Regions from separate parts of the Paenibacillus jiangxiensis genome, predicted to be linked through region 2. Evidence: riboswitches for the same ligand, from Rfam matches in the RefSeq annotation. Region 2 holds a riboswitch; each other region holds the start of a gene.
The links. Region 2 has a riboswitch for cyclic di-AMP ahead of ACI1P2_RS15945 (C40 family peptidase). Riboswitches for the same ligand answer to the same signal wherever they lie in the genome.

Region 1 (4,823 bases), on a different contig from region 2:
CCATTTCTTCAAATTTCTTGGCATCCAGCGAGCTCATACCGAACAGAACGATGAACAAGGCGAGCAGCAGGGTCATCAAATCGGAATAAGGAAGCAGCCAGCTCTCGTCCGCATGCTCCTCATGCGGCTCGTGTCTGCCTTTTTTACTCACTGTCGCTCTCTCCCTTCTCGTTGTCGCTCATTTGAGCCCGCTCTGTAGGAGTGAGGAATACGGACAGCTTCTGGCTGATAGCTATGGTGGATACGCCCGATTGAATGGACAGCAGGCCTTCCACCATCATCAGCTTGATATCAACTTCTCTCTTGGACAATCGTTTTAGTTTATTCGACATGGGGTGCCATAATACATAACCCGTAAAGATACCCAGAAGTGTTGCGATGAAGGCGGCGGCGATGGCGTGGGAGAGCTTCTCCATGTCACTGAGATCGGCAAGAGCCGCAATCAGACCGACGACCGCCCCGAGCACCCCCAGTGTCGGAGCATACATGCCAGCTTGGGAAAAGATCTGCGCACCGGCCCGGTGTCTTTCCTCCGTGGCATTGATATCTTCCATAAGAACATCACGCACGAATTCCTGATCATTGCCGTCAATGATCATCCGCATCCCGCTGCGCAGAAAGGCGTCGTCGATCTCTTCCACTTTGGGTTCAAGGGCCAGAAGACCTTCACGACGGGTGATGGACGCCCACTCCATAAAAGTAGTGATCAATTGCTGGCGGTCAGGCAGCTTTTGCTCAGTGAAAATTATTTTGAAAAGCTTGGGTACTCTCTTCATATCCGACATCGGGAAGGCCATGAATACACTGGCGGCTGTGCCTACAAAGATAATCATGTAAGCAGCAGGGTTATTGACCAAATTGACGACAGGCGCCCCTTTGAGGATCATGCCGACAACCAGGGATACGAGCCCGAGTGCAAGTCCTATAATTGTTGAAATTTGCATTGTACACCTCGTCCATGAGAAATTGGTAGAACATCCGGTCGGCCAGGGGACATCCTTGCCCTCCAACGCATTTTGATGAAACGGATTACCATATTTATCGACAAAAGCCCCTTTTTTTTTAAGGGGGATTTCACGGTATAATGAAGACAACTCTGTTTAATGACAATTTTGAGAACATGAATTCAATCTGGAATAAGGAGCGGAGAGTTCGCATGGGTGTTAAGCATGGAAGGGAATATGAGCATATTCTTAAGGAGTTAACGGCTGCAGTAGGGCGTATTCCGGACAGCTACCTTTTTTTTGAAATGGAAGCAGAGGAATGGGAGTGTCTGGGCGGCGAGGAACGTGTCGAGGTTCAGGAGGCGCTGGCCGAGGATCTCTTTTATGCGCTTGGGGAAGAGCCGGTTATTCCGGTCGGCAGCGGAGTCGTCATTCATGACCGGAACCACTACCGGATCGATGTTCTGATCGGAGAAGAGGAGCTGACCTTCGTGTCGCTCGTATAACATAACCATGTGGATTTCTCACCGAAGCCATGGTAATATGAAACACGATATAGGCACTGACCCTAAAGACATCAGGAACGGCTTCCGTATAACGGAGAGGAGTAGGAATTACAATGCCTTTTACATTAGAGGAAATAGAGGCTCATCTGGAGAGGTTGGAGGGCTGGGAGCTTGAAGAGGGACGCTGGATTGTCCGAAAATATGTCTTTTCCAGCTTTATGAGGGGAATCGCATTCGTGGATGAGGTAGCTGGTATTTCGGAAGCATTCAATCACCATCCGTTTATCACCATTGATTACAAGACGGTCACACTGCGTCTTACCTCATGGGATGAAGGCGGGATCACAGCAGTAGATATAAAAGAAGCGCAGCAGTACAATGAAGCGTTCGAGCGAATGCGTTCGGAGGATTAACCCTACAGCCGAATTTAACTTAAGCATAATAAGCGTTTAAATGGAAAAACGCCCTGGTCTAGAGTTAATTACTCTGAATCCGGGGCGTTTGGTATATCGTCTGTACCTTTACCATTTTTGTAGACCATGCAATGAAAAGGCTTCATCCCTTCGGGAGTCTGGCGCTCGTAGGTATCGGTAATCCGAAAGCCTGCCGACCGGTAGGCTTTGATGGCCCGTTTGTTCCAGACGAGGACTTCGAGGTCGATCTCATTTTGCGGCGTACGGCGCCTGGCTTCCTCAGCGATAGCCTTCACAAACTCCGCGCCATGTCCATGACCGCATAGCTCGGGACGCATTCCTAGACCAAGGCGGGTCACCCCTTCCATGGGGAAATACTGGGCAAATCCGCACAGATCGCCTGACTCAGCCAATACGGCGACATATTGGGAGCTTCGCAGCTCCGGGTTGGCGAATTCGATATCGAGAGCCTTCATTTGCTCCCAGGGGAGCCAGCCGTAAATATCATAAGGCGGTTCATATTTCCACTCGCATATGGCAGCCGCCTGCTCTTCACTCATCGGAACGACCTGATAGCTTGTTGATCCGGCGGACATATTCTTTTCCCCCTACACATTACTACTTAAAAATGGTACTCCAGTTAAACCTGTTTGGCAATAAAAACAGCTTCAATTCCAATCGGAATCGAAGCTGCTATTGAAGTTCATATGAATGATGTAATGATTTCTAGTCAAGGGCAACAGATTCGTAAGTGGATGTGCTCATGACACGTTTGGCACCAAGATACCGATTGGCGTAGTAGCTTTCGTTCAAGGAGCTGACGGTAACACCACGCGATGAGGAGGAGTGGGCAAACTTGCCGTCCCCTACAAAGATACCTACATGTGAAACTCCTCTTCCGTTGGTGTTAAAGAATACCAGATCGCCAGGTCGCATTTCATCCCGTGAAACGGAGGTTCCCATATCGAATTGGGAGGAGGATTGGCGTGGAAGATCGAGACCAAGCTTCTCAAATACATAACTTGTAAATCCGGAACAGTCAAATCCGCTCAACGTTGTGCCGCCTGCTCTATAAGAAGTGCCTTTGGCATCCTGGATGATCTGGTCCATTTTAGAGTCCGCATATACGCTTCCTGCGCCGAACGAAAACGCCGAGAAGGCGATTGCTGCACTCATGAGTGCGATGGTTAGCTTCTTCTTCAAAAAAATACAAACCCCTTCCAATGCCTGCGAGGTTAGCTTAAGGGTTCGGTAGAAGGTTCCCCTATGATCCCTCTGTTGCGAGATCAATTCACCCAAAACTGGTTCCCCCGCTTCCCAGGTGCCGGGAATTCGGCTTCACTTAGATATGCACCTTGAAGCGTATGAACAATCATGAATGGTTTGTCTAAAAAGGTTACAACAATAATTACAAAGTTGTTACTATCAGTTCACTGCGACTATTGTAACAAAGGCAGCATGGTTTGGCAAATGTTTCATAGCAAAAAACTTCAAAAAAATAGTCTCTGCAGCAAGCAGAGACATAAAAGATCGAAAACACTATGTTAAGTGTAATTGAATGAACCTATACTTTTGATAAATCAATATATTTTTATTCGCTGAAATGCAGGGGTTGGCATCAATTTACTCCTTGGCGAACGAATCACAGGCCGTATTCCATAAATGATACTGTGCGGACGTATGCCATATTGTAAAAAGTGAAGAAATAAAATGGTAGGTCTGATGCAGAATGAGTGCAAGCAGCCCTGTCCACAGCCAGGCCGAAGCGGTAAAGATAGAGAGCAGGACGATTACGGATGCTCCGAGCAGTGCGGATATTCCGATACCGGGCAGGATTCGCCGCATGCAGCAGGCGAGCGAGAACCACGCGCCCCTCCCACTGATCGTTCCGAACTGCATGTACATCACGCATTGACGGATGAGCCAGGCCAAAACGCCCCATAAAGCGATGTAGGGGAGAAGACGGACGGCAGCCAGGAGCGGCTCGTTCATTGAACCGGACAGAGTCTGCAGCAGACGCGGTATAATCCAGTATCCGGGAAGCAGCAGAAGGCAGATTTCAACCATGTAATATAAAAGGGACGAACGCCAGAACAGACGGATGCCGATGAGAAAGGAGCGCCGCCCCTGTTCTTTCTTCATGTGCAGGCTGTAATACACACCCACCCGGACCAAAGGGGTCAACAGCATGCGCAGCATGATGACCGCAAGCAGAACCCAGAAATACAGATGGACGGAAGAATTTTGCGTCAATGCAATTTGGCTCTCCATCCAGAATAAGGTCTGATTGAGCTCGCTCTGCCCGCTTCCCGGATAACGCAGCAGCAGGGGCACGATCCCCGACTCGGTGTATTTATAGTTGAATACTCCCCAGACAAGACGGTAGATAAACAGCAGAATTACGATGAAAAAGTGCAAGCGGACGAGCGTCCAACCCTCTTTGACAGAATTCATCACCTCGGACACCTCACCATGACAGACTTCCAATCAGAGCTTCAGCCAGCCTGGTCATCCCCAGAAGCCAGCGCGTTTCGGTTTTCTCCGGCAGCTTGGCCAGCAGTGTGTTATTCAGGTGGTTGTTCTCCAGAGGGATCGTATGAAGGGGATCAATGACCACCGAGACTGCAGGGGACCGGCTTTGAATACGGTAGGTTACCTTTTGCTGCTTGCCGTCCCATGTTTTCTGCACGCTGCTTTTATCCTCGAACGTAATCTGTACGGGCACTGCCGGCACGTCGCCACCCTTTTTGGAAACGGTAACGACAGACTCGTACATCCCATTCTCCAGCTTGCGAAGCTGAATGCTGTCCACCGCGAAATCGGCCATCTGGCTGCCGTATACATACTGATTGAAATATTGGGACCATGACCTGCCCGTCAATTTCTCCGCCACTCGCTGAAAATCCTGGGTGGATGGATGCTTGAAGCGGTATTTCCGCACATAGGAACGAAGCAAAGCT
Region 2 (4,823 bases):
AACCTATATCGTTTTTGGAGGAATAAAGCTGATTGCCCGGACATGCATTCTGGCGTTCTTTTTCACAATCTGGACGATATACCTGCTGCGGTGGACCTGGACAGACGGGGAACTGGCCAATCTGTTCCCATTGTATGGCCTTCATTCTTATCAAGACATTATGAAGGCATTTAATGACGGGTTTCCGGCCATGTTCGGGTATGAGCTCATCCCTTTTTTCTTTCCGTATATCATAAACCAAAAAAAGGCTCTTCTTCATGTATCCATCGGCATGTGGATAACTGTTCTGGTGTATTTAACTTTTGTATTGGCAAGCATCATCTTTTTTTCGGAATGGCAGTTAAGCCATGTCAGATATCCGATCCTGGATATTTTCAACTCTGTGGAACTGTCGTTTGTAGAACGTATCGAAAACCTGGGGGTTGCATTATGGGTGTTCCTTGTTTTGTCGACCACGGCTGCTTATTTATGGTTAAGCGTGAAGGGAGTAAACCAGTTATTTAAGCGAAAACGAACCTGGCATGTCTACATTTGCGTTGTCATGGCCATGGTGCTGATCATTAGCGGCCTGTTTTCACCTGTGATCCTGAATGCAGCTTATGAAAGCATAGGGCGTTATGCCGGATATCTTCTTATCCTATGGCCCACCTTGATGCTAGGGCTCCACAAATTAAAAAAACGGGGTAGATAACATGTTGCTCAGATATCTTGTCTTATCGATATTGGTGCTTGCTGCGCTATTTCCTGCAGGCTGTGAAAACAAGCGGCTGGAGACGCCTTCGCTTGAGGATCTTGAAATGGCAGGCGTACTTGGATTTGATAAATCGTCACAGGACCAGATCAAGGTTACGATTTCCGTACCTCGGCCTACGAAGGGCGGTTTCAAAAAGGACCAGATATACACCACGAAAGGCAGCTTAACTCATGAAGCCTTTTATAAAATATCCACAATGTCCTCAAAATCCGTGAGCCTGCGCCAGACCCGGGTCATTCTGATTGGCGAAGAACTGGCGCGCGGGGGCGGGTTAAGAGACATCCTCATGGACTTGTACCGTGATCCCCAGGTCGGAAACAACGGTGTTCTGGCTATTGTTAAGGGATCTGCTGAATCCATATTAAAAAAGTCAGTGCCAAAACAGAATAGTGAATTTTTGAACGATTTATTAAGACCAAGAGAAGAAACCGCGTTTAGTCCGTATACTACCCTGAGGGATTTTATTTTTGTGCTCACCAATGAAGTGAGTGACCCGATGATCCCGTACATTGAAGCTACAAAGCAATCGATAAAAATTTCGAAAATAGCATTGTTCAAAAAGGACCGTTTGGTGGGCTTTATGGACCCCGGCGAAGCTCAACTCATTGAGATGCTCAGGAAAGAGAAACGTTTTCCAAGTATTACAGTTCCGTTTAACGCCTCACCTTCAAGGCATGGGATTTTATTATTAAATCTGATGAAAAGCCAGGTGCGCACCAAAGTGACAGGAGATCTGAATGATCCGGTGATCTCTTCTAAGCTGGAATTAGAAGCCGTGATCCAGGACTATAAAGGAAAGCTGAATCTGGAAAGTCAAAAAGAGCTAAAGATGGTTGAACAAAACTGTGAGGAGTACATACGCGACCAAATTAACGACGTTCTGAAAAAGCTGCAAAGTATGCAGGTTGACCCTGTCGGTTTTGGCAGGTATGCCAGAATGAGGTTTGGCCGGAATTGGCCGAAAATAAGACAGAAATTTGTGTCCGCGGAGTCGGACGCCAAGATATCCGTCAAGATTACGCTAAGAAATACAGGAACAATGAAGTAAACCGTACCTGCCTGCAGCATCTCAATTCAGCTAACTATGCATTGGATGTTTACATTTTTGTTTCTTTTGTGTTACTTTTGCGAAATGCAATTTTTTGTTGATATACAGCCATTATTATCTTCACCAGTAAGGGTTTTTCTTCCATTGACAAAGAGTATTCGGGTATATTACCCTGATTAAGGTTACAAAATTTTAATATTTGCCGAATTTCAATGTGTTTGAAAACGGGGGAACCACTTCGGGTGAATTATTCTTGTACGTAAGAGAGTAAAGGGAACCTTCTACCTAACCCTCAGCTAACTCCGTAGGCTTTGAAGGGAGAACATTTTTTTGAAAAAAGCGATTTTGTCGATTTTTGGAGCCGCCGTACTGTTTACGTCCGGGGCTGCCACTACACATGCCAGTGAAGCGCAAATTAACAGCTATGTTGCTCAGGTTGCAGGCACTCCATATGTATACGGAGGCACCACAACCGCAGGTTTCGATTGTTCCGGGTTTATTTTGTACATATTCAACAAGTTTGGCTTGGACCTGCCCCGCACTTCCCAGCAGCAGGCGAACACAGGTGTAAAAGTCGCCAAGGACGATCTCAGGGTGGGAGACCTGGTGTTTTTCAACACAAGCGGACGGGGTATTTCACATGCCGGTATCTATGTGGGGAATAATAAATTTGCCCATTCCTCAAGCAGCAAGGGGGTAACGATCAGCAGTCTGTCGGAGCCTTATTATGCCAACAGATATGTTACAGCCCGCCGTGCTATCAGCCAGTACAGCTATACCAAAATGGTAAGCGAAGCGCGTTGACGGAATTGAAGAGGACAAGCCTGATTGTTTTGGGCTTGTCCTTTTTTGCTGTCAGGTCATTCACTTTGCACGGATTGGGTATACTGCATTGACAATCTTCTCCTTCACTACATATAATAATCTCATAACACATGAACAATTATTCATATATAGGTATTTGGCTGTCAGGAAGGGGAGAAGTCTCATGGGTACAGCGGCTGAGAAGGTGAAACGGGAGCTTATACTGGAAGGGCTGGATTGTGCGAATTGCGCCATGAAGATTGAGAACGGTGTAAAGAAGCTTGACGGAGTCATGGACTGTTCTGTTAACTTCGTGAGCAAGACACTTACAATGGAAGTGGATAAAGAGCATGATCAGGCTGTCGTCACAGCGGCCAAGAAAAAAGTAAATCAGCTGGAGCCCCATATTCAGGTGGTGGAAAAGGGAAACGGGGCTGCCGCAAAGGCAGCTGTGCAGCATGGGCATAACCACGATCATGGACACGCTCATGATCATGCTAATGACCACGATCACAGTCATGGGCACAGCCATGATCACGGTACGGGCAATACGAAACGCATGATTATTCGTTTGATTGCAGGCGCGGTTTTGACAGGAGCCGGGTTATTGGCCCCAATCACCGGGATAGCGGAATTTGCGCTGTTTGCCATCGCTTATCTTATTGTTGGCGGTGACATTGTACTGAGAGCCGTCAAGAATATCGTCAGAGGCCAGGTGTTCGACGAGCATTTTCTGATGTCCATCGCCACCATCGGCGCCTTTGTCATTCAGCAGTATCCCGAAGGCGTGGCCGTCATGCTGTTCTATCAGGTAGGCGAGCTATTCCAGAGCATAGCCGTGAACCGGTCGCGCAAATCCATCAGCAGCCTGATGGATATCCGGCCTGATTATGCCAACCTGCAGATGGGAAATGAGACGAAGCGGGTGACCCCGGAAGAGGTTCGCGTTGGCGATGTGATTGTGGTGAAGCCGGGCGAACGGGTGCCGCTCGACGGCAAGGTATTGGAGGGCAGGACCGCCATGGACACATCGGCTCTTACAGGCGAATCCGTACCGCGTGAAGTCGAGCCGGGAGATGAGGTGTTAAGCGGCTTTATTAATAAAAACGGAGTATTGACTGTTGAAGTTACGAAAAGTTATGGAGAATCCACCGTATCCAAAATTTTAGAGCTGGTGCAAAATGCAAGCAGCAAGAAGGCGCCGACGGAGCAGTTTATTACGAAGTTCGCACGCTATTATACCCCCGTTGTCGTCATCGTCGCCGCACTGCTGGCGATCGTGCCGCCATTGCTGATCAGCGGCGCCACATTTTCCGAATGGGTCTACCGTGCTCTGGTGTTTCTGGTTATTTCCTGCCCTTGCGCGTTGGTGGTATCCATCCCGCTTGGATTTTTCGGCGGGATCGGGGCGGCCTCCAGGCAGGGGGTGCTCGTAAAGGGCAGCAACTATCTTGAAGCACTGAATGATGTGAAATATGTCGTTTTCGATAAAACGGGCACTCTTACGAAAGGGGCATTCACCGTTACCGGGGTTTATCCGGCCAATGGGGGAAGCCGTGAGGAGCTGCTTCGCCATGCTGCTTATGCCGAGCTCCATTCCAATCATCCCATTGCCGAATCCATTCGAGAAGCCTACGGACAGGAGCTGCAGGCGGCGGATGTTCAGGAGTATAGCGAAATTGCGGGCCACGGCATCCAGGTGCGGTTTGAAGGAAAAGAGATCTTGGCCGGCAATACAAAGCTGATGAACCGGGAGCAGATTCCCTTCGAGACGCCTGAAGAACCGGGAACGGTTGTGCACGTAGCCGTTGATGGAAGCTATGCGGGGTATATCGTCATTGCGGACGAGATTAAGGAGGATTCGGCACGGGCGATTCGCGCCTTGAAAGGCTTGGGCATCAAAAAGACGGTTATGCTTACAGGTGATGCGAAAGCCGTAGGTGAAGCCGTAGGCCGGAAGCTTGGACTGGACGAGGTGCACGCCGAGCTCCTGCCGCAGCACAAGGTGGAAGAGATTGAGAAGCTGGACCGGCAAAAAGCACGCAGGGACAAAATTGCCTTTATCGGTGACGGCATGAATGATACTCCCGTACTGGCGCGGGCCGATGTCGGGATTGCCATGGGCGGTCTGGGCTCGGATGCGGCGATCGAAGCCGCGGACATCGTCATCATGACCGACGAGCCTTCCAAGCTGTCTTCCGCGATCCATATCGCCAG
Region 3 (4,823 bases), on a different contig from region 2:
TATGACCTGGAAATTGATTTTCCGACAGACCTTCCTTATGATGTATTCCGGAAGGACGGATCGACAGAGAACCAGATTTTGCTGCTTGATCGTGAGGGCGACGTGCGTGAAATTTCCGAAGTATCGGATATCGTCCGCTCGATCAGCGGTATTCACCGGGGGAAATACCATCTGTATTACCCGCAGAATAAATTGGAGCAAATCAAGGATATACTGCCGCCGGATGTCCAGAAATTGTTTGTAAAATAACCTTCAAGTCATTTGTTTCAGCCTTAAGCATCATGATATAAAAGGTTGCAAAAATAGAAAATTGCCAAAGAAAGAAATTAATCTAAATTAAATCCAATTAAGGAGGAACAATCCTTGGAATTATTTGATACACACACTCATCTAGATTCGCCACAATTTAATGAAGACAGAGAGCAGATCATATCAAATGCCGTCGAAGCGGGAGTTACGCGGATGATCAATGTCGGCTTTAATAGAGAGACTATTCCCAGTACAATGAAGCTTGCCGAAATGTATGATTTTATTTATGCAGCTGTCGGATGGCATCCTGTGGATGCCATCACCATGCAGGATGGGGATTTGGAATGGATTGCATCGCTTTGCGAACATGAGAAGGTTGTGGCCATTGGAGAAATTGGGCTGGATTACCATTGGGATACTTCTCCAAAGGATGTTCAGCAGCAGGTGCTGCGCCGACAAATTGGACTTGCCCGGGAGCTGGGAATGCCTATTGTCATTCACAATCGGGATGCGCATGAGGATATCGTGAAAATTTTGCGTGAAGAGAAAGCACATGAGGTTGGTGGAGTGATGCATTCGTTCTCCGGCAGCTGGGAAATTGCTAAATTATGTCTGAATATGGGATTTCATTTGTCTTTTGGCGGACCGATTACGTTCAAAAATGCGCGCCAGCCGAAAGAGGTTTTGGCGCAGGTGCCGATGGACCGTTTATTGATTGAGACCGATTCCCCTTACTTGACTCCGCACCCCTACAGAGGCAAACGAAATGAGTCGTCCTATGTGAAATTGGTGGCTGAGGCAGCTGCCCAAATTAAGGGAATCCCCGTGGAGGATTTGGCGGCTGTCACGACCCAAAATGGGCTGGAACGATTTTACATCGGGAGAAAACACGAGATAAACCGTTAAAAAAGAAAGACAGACGGAGTTAAACATAAAAATGTTTCGGGAAAACGGCGATTATTACAATATTTTAACCGATTATTTAGAGAAAAACACTTGAAACCTGCTTTACAACATGCATATAAACAGGATATCATCGTTTCAGTGAATTATTGAGGCCGTGTAAAGGAGCAGATCAATAGTTCATTTCATGGACCAGTCTCGCTTAGTCTCCGTAATGGAGAACGGGGGAACCGATATGATGGCAGGCCGAAAGGGAGCTGCAGCGGAGCCTACAGACATAGACACGCTGCTGTGTGCTGTTCCTTTCTGACATCATAGTTCGATTTCTTTTCTGGGTCTTAGGGGTGAATGTGAAGGCAACCGCCATGAGCGGGTGACTGGAACTAGGGCGACTCTCTACGTCCGAACCCGACAGCTAACCCCGTAAGCGTATCAAGAGAGAAGCTACCTCGTGCATGGATTTTCCGCGTAATCATTGACGGAAGCCGCGAAAGAGCTCTCTTAACTCTTTCCTGGCTTTTTTAGTTTATGAATATGGGAGAACTTGCCCACATACTGTTACATAACGGAGTTATGAACCAGTAAAGGGGGGCGCCATGCTGCGAAGACGGGAACATGATGCAGGGCAGGCTGCAGTCAGGCTTGTCTTGTAGAAAATCTGGTATAGTCGCGTCAATTTCAATCATGCATTACTCTAGACGGCGAGGCTATGAAGGAGGACGGAGAAGTGGGAATTTTCCAGCAAGGGGATGCCCATGAGTCACGCTCATCCAGCATGTCTTACGCGTTGCGATGGAAGCATGAAAAATTGCGCCGCGCATCACTGGTCGCTATTTTTCTAATCGCACTAACAATCATGATCTCTATTCTGGTGTACACGCAGACAAAGAAACAAGTGGTTCTGGTCGTCAACGGCCAGACAAGAGCGGTGGAAACCCGCGGGGAAAGTTTGCAGGATGTTCTGGAAGAGCATTCCATTACACTGGCACCTCATGATAAGATTTCCATGCCGGTGAACGGAGCCATCCAGGATGGTGACCGTGTAGTCATTACACGGGCTACCCAAGTGAATGTATCCGCAGGCTATGAAACCAAAAAGCTGTACACTACCGAAAATACAGTAAAAGACGCTGTTCAAACCTTGGGCTATGATTTGTCACCGGAAGATAAGGTTTCCCCTTCCCTCGAGACCAAAATCTCTTCTAACATGGATATAAAAATCGTCCGTGTAACGAAGCAGCAGGTTCGGCAAAAGGCAGAGATCCCTTACAGAGTCGTCAAGACGGCCGACCCAAGCTTGTACAAGGGAGATAACCGTGTCCTGGTGAGCGGTAAAGACGGAGTCATGATCCAGAATATCGAGAAGGTGTATCATGACGGGAAACTGGTTTCAAAGCACATGGTCAGCAAAGAGGTCGGTACGAACCGTGTTGATAAGGTTATTGCAGTAGGCACAAAGAAGAAGCCTGTTGTACTGGCGGCATCTACCGGACCTTCCGATTCCGCAAGCACGGCCAGTGCCAGTACGATTAGCCGGGCAGGAATAGAATTTAAATATACAAAAGTGTTAAACGATGTATCCATGACAGCCTACTCCTCACAGCAGCCCGGCATTGGTACCCGGACATCTTCCGGTACGCGCGTAACCGAAGGACGGACCATTGCCGTGGATCCCGACGTGATTCCAATCGGCTGGTGGGTATATATTGAAGGTCTCGGCTTCCGCCGTGCAGAGGATACTGGCGGCGCCATCAAAGGTAACAAAATTGATGTGTATTATGAGAGCTTAAACAAAGCGATGAACTTTGGCCGTAAAAGCGGGATGACGGTATATGTCATCGGGCCGGTTAAGCCGGAATTGAATTAACCATCGGCAGATTGAAGGTTGTATTTCAATCGCTGATTAGGATAGTATTAAGATCATAAAGATGCCATGCTAAGAAGAGGATGATCATCCTCTTCTTATTTTTTGTTCAGGAAGGAAGAAAGAAGCAATGATCAAGGAAGTCATCGTCGTGGAAGGCCGTGATGATACGGTTGCCGTTAAAAGGGCGGTTGAAGCCGACACCATTGAAACCGGCGGCTCTGCCATCAATGCCATGACCATTCGCAAAATTGCAATGGCTCAAAAGCGGCGCGGTGTCATTATATTGACCGATCCCGATCATGCCGGGGAACGGATACGGAAGATTATTGCCTCCAAGGTGCCGGGCTGCAAACAGGCTTTTATTCCGGAAGCGGAAGCGACCCGAAAAGGGGATATAGGAGTGGAGAATGCTTCCCCGGAAGCAATTCGCCATGCGCTCGCCAGGGTTCACACGACGGTGGAGGGTGCCAGCCCCTTGATCGATTGGGAAGACCTTATTAACGCAGGCCTGATCACACATCCAAGGGCGGCCTCCCGCCGGATGGCTTTGGGCAACCTGTTGGGCATCGGTTACTGCAACGGCAAGCAGCTTCATAAACGTCTGACGATGTTCCAGATCAGCCGCGAGGAATTCGTGGAAGCATTACAGCAAATTGAAAACGAAGGATTGTGATGGGCATGAAGGGGTTTGAAGATATTGCGACTCCACGCCGGACCAAGGAAATTATTCAAAGGCACGGTTTCTCGTTCAAGAAGAGCCTGGGCCAGAATTTTCTGATTGACCAGAATATACTGCAAAAAATCGTAGATGCCGCCGGATTGGATGAGACAAAGGGAGCGCTTGAGATCGGTCCGGGGATTGGAGCGCTGACGGAGCGGCTGGCCCGTTCCGCCAAACGCGTAACGGCTGTGGAGATTGATCAGCGGCTATTACCTATTCTGGACGAAGTTCTGGCCCCGTACGACCGCGTGCGTGTGCGTCATGGGGATGTGCTGAAGCTGGACCTTAAAGGGGTGTTTGCGGAGGACTTTGCGGATGTGGATAAGGTTAGTGTGGTGGCCAATCTGCCTTATTACGTTACAACTCCCATCCTGATGAAGCTGCTGGAGGACAAGCTGCCTTTGGAGAATATCGTCGTTATGATTCAAAAGGAGGTGGCTGAACGAATGGCCGCATCCCCGGGCTCCAAGGATTATGGCAGCTTGAGCATAGCGGTGCAGTATTACAGTGAGCCGGAGCTGGTATGCATCGTGCCACACACGGTATTCATTCCGCAGCCCAATGTGGAATCAGCGGTCATCCGGCTGCGTGTAAGACCGAAGCCGCCGGTCCAGGTGCCGGACGAACAGCATTTTTTTGAAGTCGTGCAGGCCGCCTTTGCCCAGCGGCGCAAAACGATTGCCAATAACCTGAAGAGCCGCTTCTTCACAAAAGAGAATAAGGACGCGCTAGAGCCGCTGCTGCGGTCTGCAGGCATTGAACCCTCCAGAAGGGGAGAGACGCTCAGCATCGGTGAATTCGCGCGTCTGAGCACGCTGCTGCTGGAAGCCGGCTATAGATAACCACCGGCCCTGCCATACCTGATTTCAGACGGCCGGAACCAAAGCGGGGTATTGCCCATACGATGGAGCAGGGGTGATACACATTGATGATCATTGGAGACTTGGTCGTTCGCAAATCGTACGGCGGGGACGTGACGTTCCGCGTAGAGGAAGTCTGGCGCAATAATGCCATTATTAAAGGGACAGAGTTCCGGCTTCTGGCAGACTCTCCTATGAGCGATCTGGTCAAAGTGCCGGCCGA
Region 4 (4,823 bases), on a different contig from region 2:
GCCTACCAGTGGGAGGGCGAGCATCTGCGGAAGCAGTGGCTGGCAGACAGCGGCTGGACGGTCATGAGCAATCCGTTCAATGATGGCCCGCATGGCAGGGATGGCACCGATCCGCAGCTTGGCACGCTAACGACCCAGGGGGCGCACTCCTTGAGCGTGGCGGATGTTGATCAGGACGGCAGGGATGAAATCGTCTATGGCTCGGCCACCCTGGATGATGACGGCAGCCTGCTGTACAGCTCCATGGATGAGATGCCCGAGCAGAGCGCCGCGCCGGGTACGATCGCCCGTCTGGGGCACGGGGACGCGCTGCATGTCACGGATATTGACCCGGACCGGCCGGGACAGGAGATTTTCATGGTCCATGAAGGCGGCACCTACGCTCCTTACGGCTATTCCCTGCGGGATGCGGCCACCGGTGAGGTCATTTATGGCGGATACACCGGCAAGGATACGGGACGCGGTATGGTGGGAGATATTGAGCCGAGGCACAGGGGACTGGAGACCTGGGCGGTCGGCCTGTGGACGGCCGCCGGCGAGCAGCTTAGCAGCAGCATGCCCGGCACCAATATGAACATCAAATGGGCCGCGGATATGACAACGCAAATTGTGAACGGGGCGATTGACGTCACGCCGGTGATCGAAGACTGGAAGCGCGGCGTCCTGCTGACAGCGGATGGAACCTTGACCAACAACTATACCAAAGGCACACCTTCGCTTGTGGCGGATATTTTCGGGGATTGGAGAGAAGAAATGCTTGTCCGCAAGGCGGACAGCTCGGCGATCCGGATTTATTTGAGCACGGAAGTAACGGACCGCAAGCTGTACACGCTTATGCATGATCCGCAGTACCGGACCGGTGTGGCACGGCAAAATACGGCCTACAACCAGCCGTCATATACCAGCTTCTATTTTGCTTCAGACACGGATTGGGCGGAGGTGCCGGTTCCCGTCTTCCATGCGCCCGCCGCGCTGAATGGTCTGCAGACCGCGCTCGATCAGTACCGTGCGGCCAAAGAAGTGAAGGGCGATCTCGCTTCCCGTCTGAACAGCACCCTGAAGCAGGCGCAAAAACAATTGGAGCAAGGGAATACGGGCAAGGCTGCAAGTTTGATGGAGAAGTTCATTTCCCAGATCGGCGGAAACAAAAAGGAGGAGCAGATTTCGCAGCGGGCTGCATGGAGTCTCACCCGGTATGCAAAGTTGTTTATTGGACAAAATGAAAAGTGATGTGAAGCAATAATTTTACGAAACTTTTCGGTCAAAAGATAAACCGCCCAGTAAAGGGCGGTTTAATACAGTCAAGGCTTCAGTTCATGCAGCATAATATTCATAATTGCAATCAGATAAGTTATTCAAAACTATACTTTGCAAGTATTTCCCCCCAAGGAGCTGGTCCCACTTCTCTAAAGCCTGATTTTGTGTATAGCAGTCTGGCTTCTTCATTATCTGGATTGTAGCCAAGCATTATAACCTCAGTTCTGTTATTGCTTTTTCTTATCTCATCAATAACCAGCAACATAGCTTTATAACCATGGCCTTGTCCTTGGAATCTTTCGTCAATCATAAAACGGTAAATCCAGTTGTTCCCATCCTCAGGATCTGGTCCATACATTGTAAATCCAATCATTACATCATCTTTGTAAATCGCCTTTGTTACAAATCCTTCTAAAAATTGCGCCTCTGCAATCGAGTAAAGATTTGCAGCCATAAACCTTTCTTGTTCCGGTTTTGGTTTTAGATAGGCACATTCTTCCCAATTACTCTTGGATATGGTTTGTAATGTAATCAATACTGGACTCCTCCTTGTATTCAGGGGAACCCTGTACGTGCTCCCCTACTTGGAAGACTTTTTCGGCACAGCATCAATTTGACATCGGTAATTTCTCATACCACATCACTCCTTTAAGAAGATGGATCAATTTCATTCGTCATCTTTTTTCGAACTTTGAACTGAGAAGTTCTCGTTAATATTAAACTACTTGCACCTACGATGGTAGTAAAATTCAGTTAGAATACTGAAGCCGTCCAACCGTATTTTCCGATGGTTATAGTGGCTATTAACACTTTTGGTATAGTGGCGCCTTAACAGGCTGCTTTGACAGCCTTTGATTAAAGCAAATTTTTGAAAGAATCGGGAATAACAAGTCTTTACACTATAAGCCGGGCGGGTGTATGATTCAAATCGTAATTTGATTTTTTTTATATGATAATTTTGCTTTTACCGCTGAATTTTCGCACAGAGCGGAAAATGGGGGAACCAAAGCGGCCGACTGATTCCGGCAGGAAAGGCGGAACAGATATGGCTTGCAGGGGTGAATCGCGGAGGAGATTCCAAGGTCTCGGACGCGTAGGGCGACTCTCTCGCCCGAATCCGACAGCTAACCTCATAAGCGTACAGGGAGAGGCAGCAAACCGACTAATATCCAGTCCATGCTTTATTGGCATATGGACCTTGGGAGAAGCCGCGGGAAGCTACTTGGACGCCCTGGCTTCTTTTTTTGTATCTTTGCTGCCCGAATATCGAGGAGGATCTGAATGCAAACCGAGACCATTCTCGTTGTTGCTCCTAACAACGACGGCCGAAAATTTGTGAAGCTGCTGCAGCATCACCATTTGCCCTTTGCGGTTCTGACGAACAGCACCGCAGAAGAGAAGCATTTTGAGAAGCAGGGGGTGGAGCAAATTCTTCGGATCGATACGTCCATGACGGAGAAGTGGGTCATTCCCAAAATGACGGTGGGCTGTATTTTCATATTTGAGAGCAGTCTCAATCTTACCTGCCGCTATCTGCAAATCTGCAGGTCATGGACAGAACGGGAGATTCATGTCATTACCCGGCAGCTGATGCATCCGAGGGGTGTTTACCAGCGGATGGGCGCGGACCATGTGATTTATACCAAGACAGGAGAAGTCGGTTTTATCTTGAACGGACTTAGAGATGGATGCCGGTAATATGTTTGTTACAATGTACGTATTAACGGTGCGGACTAAGCGGCGGGGTCGCTAAAGCTCAGGCTGGACGGCGGACCGTGCTAATCGGAGGGGGATATGGCATACATATTTGCATTTCTGAAAAAGTACCGCCTCGCCTCAATTGTTGCTATTTTCATGATGCTGGTGGAGCTGTCGGTTGAGCTGCTTCAGCCGTGGATCATTTCCAGAATTATCGATGACGGTATTCGGACGGGCAATCTGCAGGCCGTCTGGCTGTGGGGCGGCTTTCTTTTGGCAGGGGCAGCCGTCGCATTTGCCGCCGGCATCATTGGCACATTTTATGCGTCACATGCCAGCCAGGGATTTGCTTATGATTTGCGGAGCAGACTTTACGTGATGGTGCAGTCTTTTTCCTATGCGCTGTTCAGCCGGTTCGCGGTCTCATCGCTGATCACCCGCCTTACTGGCGATGTATCGCAGCTCCAGGATACCATTTTCATGAGCCTTCGCTTTATGTCCCGTGTGCCGCTGCTTGTTTTGGGCAGTGTCATCATGTCGCTCGTGGTCAACGTCAAGCTTGGGCTGCTTCTGACGGTTACTGTTCCTGTACTGCTGGTGTTTCTATACCTTGTAATGAAGAAAGCATCGGCTTTGTTCCGCGGCGTGCAGCGCCGGCTGGACAGCGTCAACGGCTCTATTCAGGAAAATCTGACCGCGATCCGGCTGATTCGGGTATTTGTGCGCATGGGGCATGAAATCGGGCGTTTCTCCCGTCTTAGCGGAGAATTGATGAAGGGCACCGTTCGTGCGCTGCGGCTGACAGAAACGACAATGCCGTTCATTTTGCTGCTGATGAACCTGGCCATTATAGCGGTGCTGTGGAACGGAAGGGTGGATATTGCCGCAGGTGAGGCTTCAGTCGGCGAAGTTGTTGCAGTTGTCAACTATGCGCTAAGGACGATCGGCGCGTTGTCGGCACTGTCCTGGATTGTGGTTACCTATTCCCGTGCCGGAGCATCGGCACAGCGGATTGGTGAGGTGCTGGCAGCGGAAGACAGCGCTTCAGGATATGCGAACAACACGCGAGAAGTGAGGCCCGTTCAGGGACAGGTGGAGTTCCACAACGTTGGGTTCCGTTACTCGGAAGGCAGCGCCCCTGTTCTGGAGGATATTTCATTCCAGGTGCGGCCGGGCGAGCGGGTGGCGATCATGGGGGCGACCGGTTCGGGCAAGTCTTCGCTTGTTCAACTGATTCCCAGGCTGTATGAGGAGACGGAAGGCGTCGTATTGATCGACGGCATGGACGCGAAGCAGCTTGATGTGAGGCAACTGCGGGATGCCATCGGTTATGTGCCGCAGGAGGTGTTGTTGTTCTCGGGAACGATCCGCGAGAATATCGCCTGGGGGGATGAGCGCGCCACACTGGGCGATATCCGCGAAGCGGCACGGCAGGCCCAGCTTCATGAGACGATCGAAGGCCTGCCGAGTGGTTACGATACTGTTCTGGGCCAGCGTGGGATCAATCTGTCCGGAGGACAGAAGCAGCGGCTCTCCATTGCCCGCGCACTCGTACGCAAGCCGTCCATTCTGATACTGGACGACAGCACCAGTGCGCTTGACGTGAAGACCGAAGCGGCTTTGCTGGCCGAATTGGAGGCTCTCTCATGCACGACGTTTCTGATTACACAGAAAATCAGCTCAACGATGTCCGCGGACCTGATTCTGCTGCTGGATGAAGGCTGCCTCATTGCCAAGGGAACACATGAGGAATTGCTTTCCGGTTCAGAATTATACCAACGTATTTATCAGTCACAGTTCGGAGAGGAGGCACTTCAGCATGCTCAAGGCATTCACTGAACCATTCCGGTATCCAAGGCCTGCATCGG

Region 1: linked by a shared signal. The riboswitch ahead of ACI1P2_RS28640 (C40 family peptidase) and the one ahead of ACI1P2_RS15945 (C40 family peptidase) in region 2 are both predicted to bind cyclic di-AMP.
Region 3: linked by a shared signal. The riboswitch ahead of ACI1P2_RS27225 (ubiquitin-like domain-containing protein) and the one ahead of ACI1P2_RS15945 (C40 family peptidase) in region 2 are both predicted to bind cyclic di-AMP.
Region 4: linked by a shared signal. The riboswitch ahead of ACI1P2_RS01010 (hypothetical protein) and the one ahead of ACI1P2_RS15945 (C40 family peptidase) in region 2 are both predicted to bind cyclic di-AMP.

The regions. Positions count from the first base shown of each region.
Region 1 covers NZ_JBJURI010000043.1:25,572-30,394, reverse strand. The annotation lists gene motB (flagellar motor protein MotB) at 1-151, opposite strand, end outside; gene motA (flagellar motor stator protein MotA) at 144-944, opposite strand; gene ACI1P2_RS28655 (hypothetical protein) at 1,157-1,450, shown strand; gene ACI1P2_RS28650 (4a-hydroxytetrahydrobiopterin dehydratase) at 1,564-1,863, shown strand; gene ACI1P2_RS28645 (GNAT family N-acetyltransferase) at 1,932-2,459, opposite strand; gene ACI1P2_RS28640 (C40 family peptidase) at 2,590-3,066, opposite strand; cyclic di-AMP (ydaO/yuaA leader) riboswitch at 3,073-3,211, opposite strand; gene ACI1P2_RS28635 (hypothetical protein) at 3,487-4,317, opposite strand; gene ACI1P2_RS28630 (M1 family metallopeptidase) at 4,331-4,823, opposite strand, start outside.
Region 2 covers NZ_JBJURI010000015.1:117,784-122,606, forward strand. The annotation lists gene ACI1P2_RS15935 (GerAB/ArcD/ProY family transporter) at 1-691, shown strand, start outside; gene ACI1P2_RS15940 (Ger(x)C family spore germination protein) at 693-1,802, shown strand; cyclic di-AMP (ydaO/yuaA leader) riboswitch at 1,993-2,128, shown strand; gene ACI1P2_RS15945 (C40 family peptidase) at 2,133-2,606, shown strand; gene ACI1P2_RS15950 (heavy metal translocating P-type ATPase) at 2,791-4,823, shown strand, end outside.
Region 3 covers NZ_JBJURI010000038.1:10,806-15,628, forward strand. The annotation lists gene ACI1P2_RS27215 (HD domain-containing protein) at 1-249, shown strand, start outside; gene ACI1P2_RS27220 (TatD family hydrolase) at 364-1,155, shown strand; cyclic di-AMP (ydaO/yuaA leader) riboswitch at 1,342-1,598, shown strand; gene ACI1P2_RS27225 (ubiquitin-like domain-containing protein) at 1,880-3,019, shown strand; gene rnmV (ribonuclease M5) at 3,147-3,692, shown strand; gene rsmA (16S rRNA (adenine(1518)-N(6)/adenine(1519)-N(6))-dimethyltransferase RsmA) at 3,698-4,582, shown strand; gene yabG (sporulation peptidase YabG) at 4,669-4,823, shown strand, end outside.
Region 4 covers NZ_JBJURI010000001.1:215,559-220,381, reverse strand. The annotation lists gene ACI1P2_RS01020 (rhamnogalacturonan lyase) at 1-1,230, shown strand, start outside; gene ACI1P2_RS01015 (GNAT family N-acetyltransferase) at 1,352-1,792, opposite strand; cyclic di-AMP (ydaO/yuaA leader) riboswitch at 2,216-2,410, shown strand; gene ACI1P2_RS01010 (hypothetical protein) at 2,539-2,955, shown strand; gene ACI1P2_RS01005 (ABC transporter ATP-binding protein) at 3,052-4,794, shown strand; gene ACI1P2_RS01000 (ABC transporter ATP-binding protein) at 4,775-4,823, shown strand, end outside.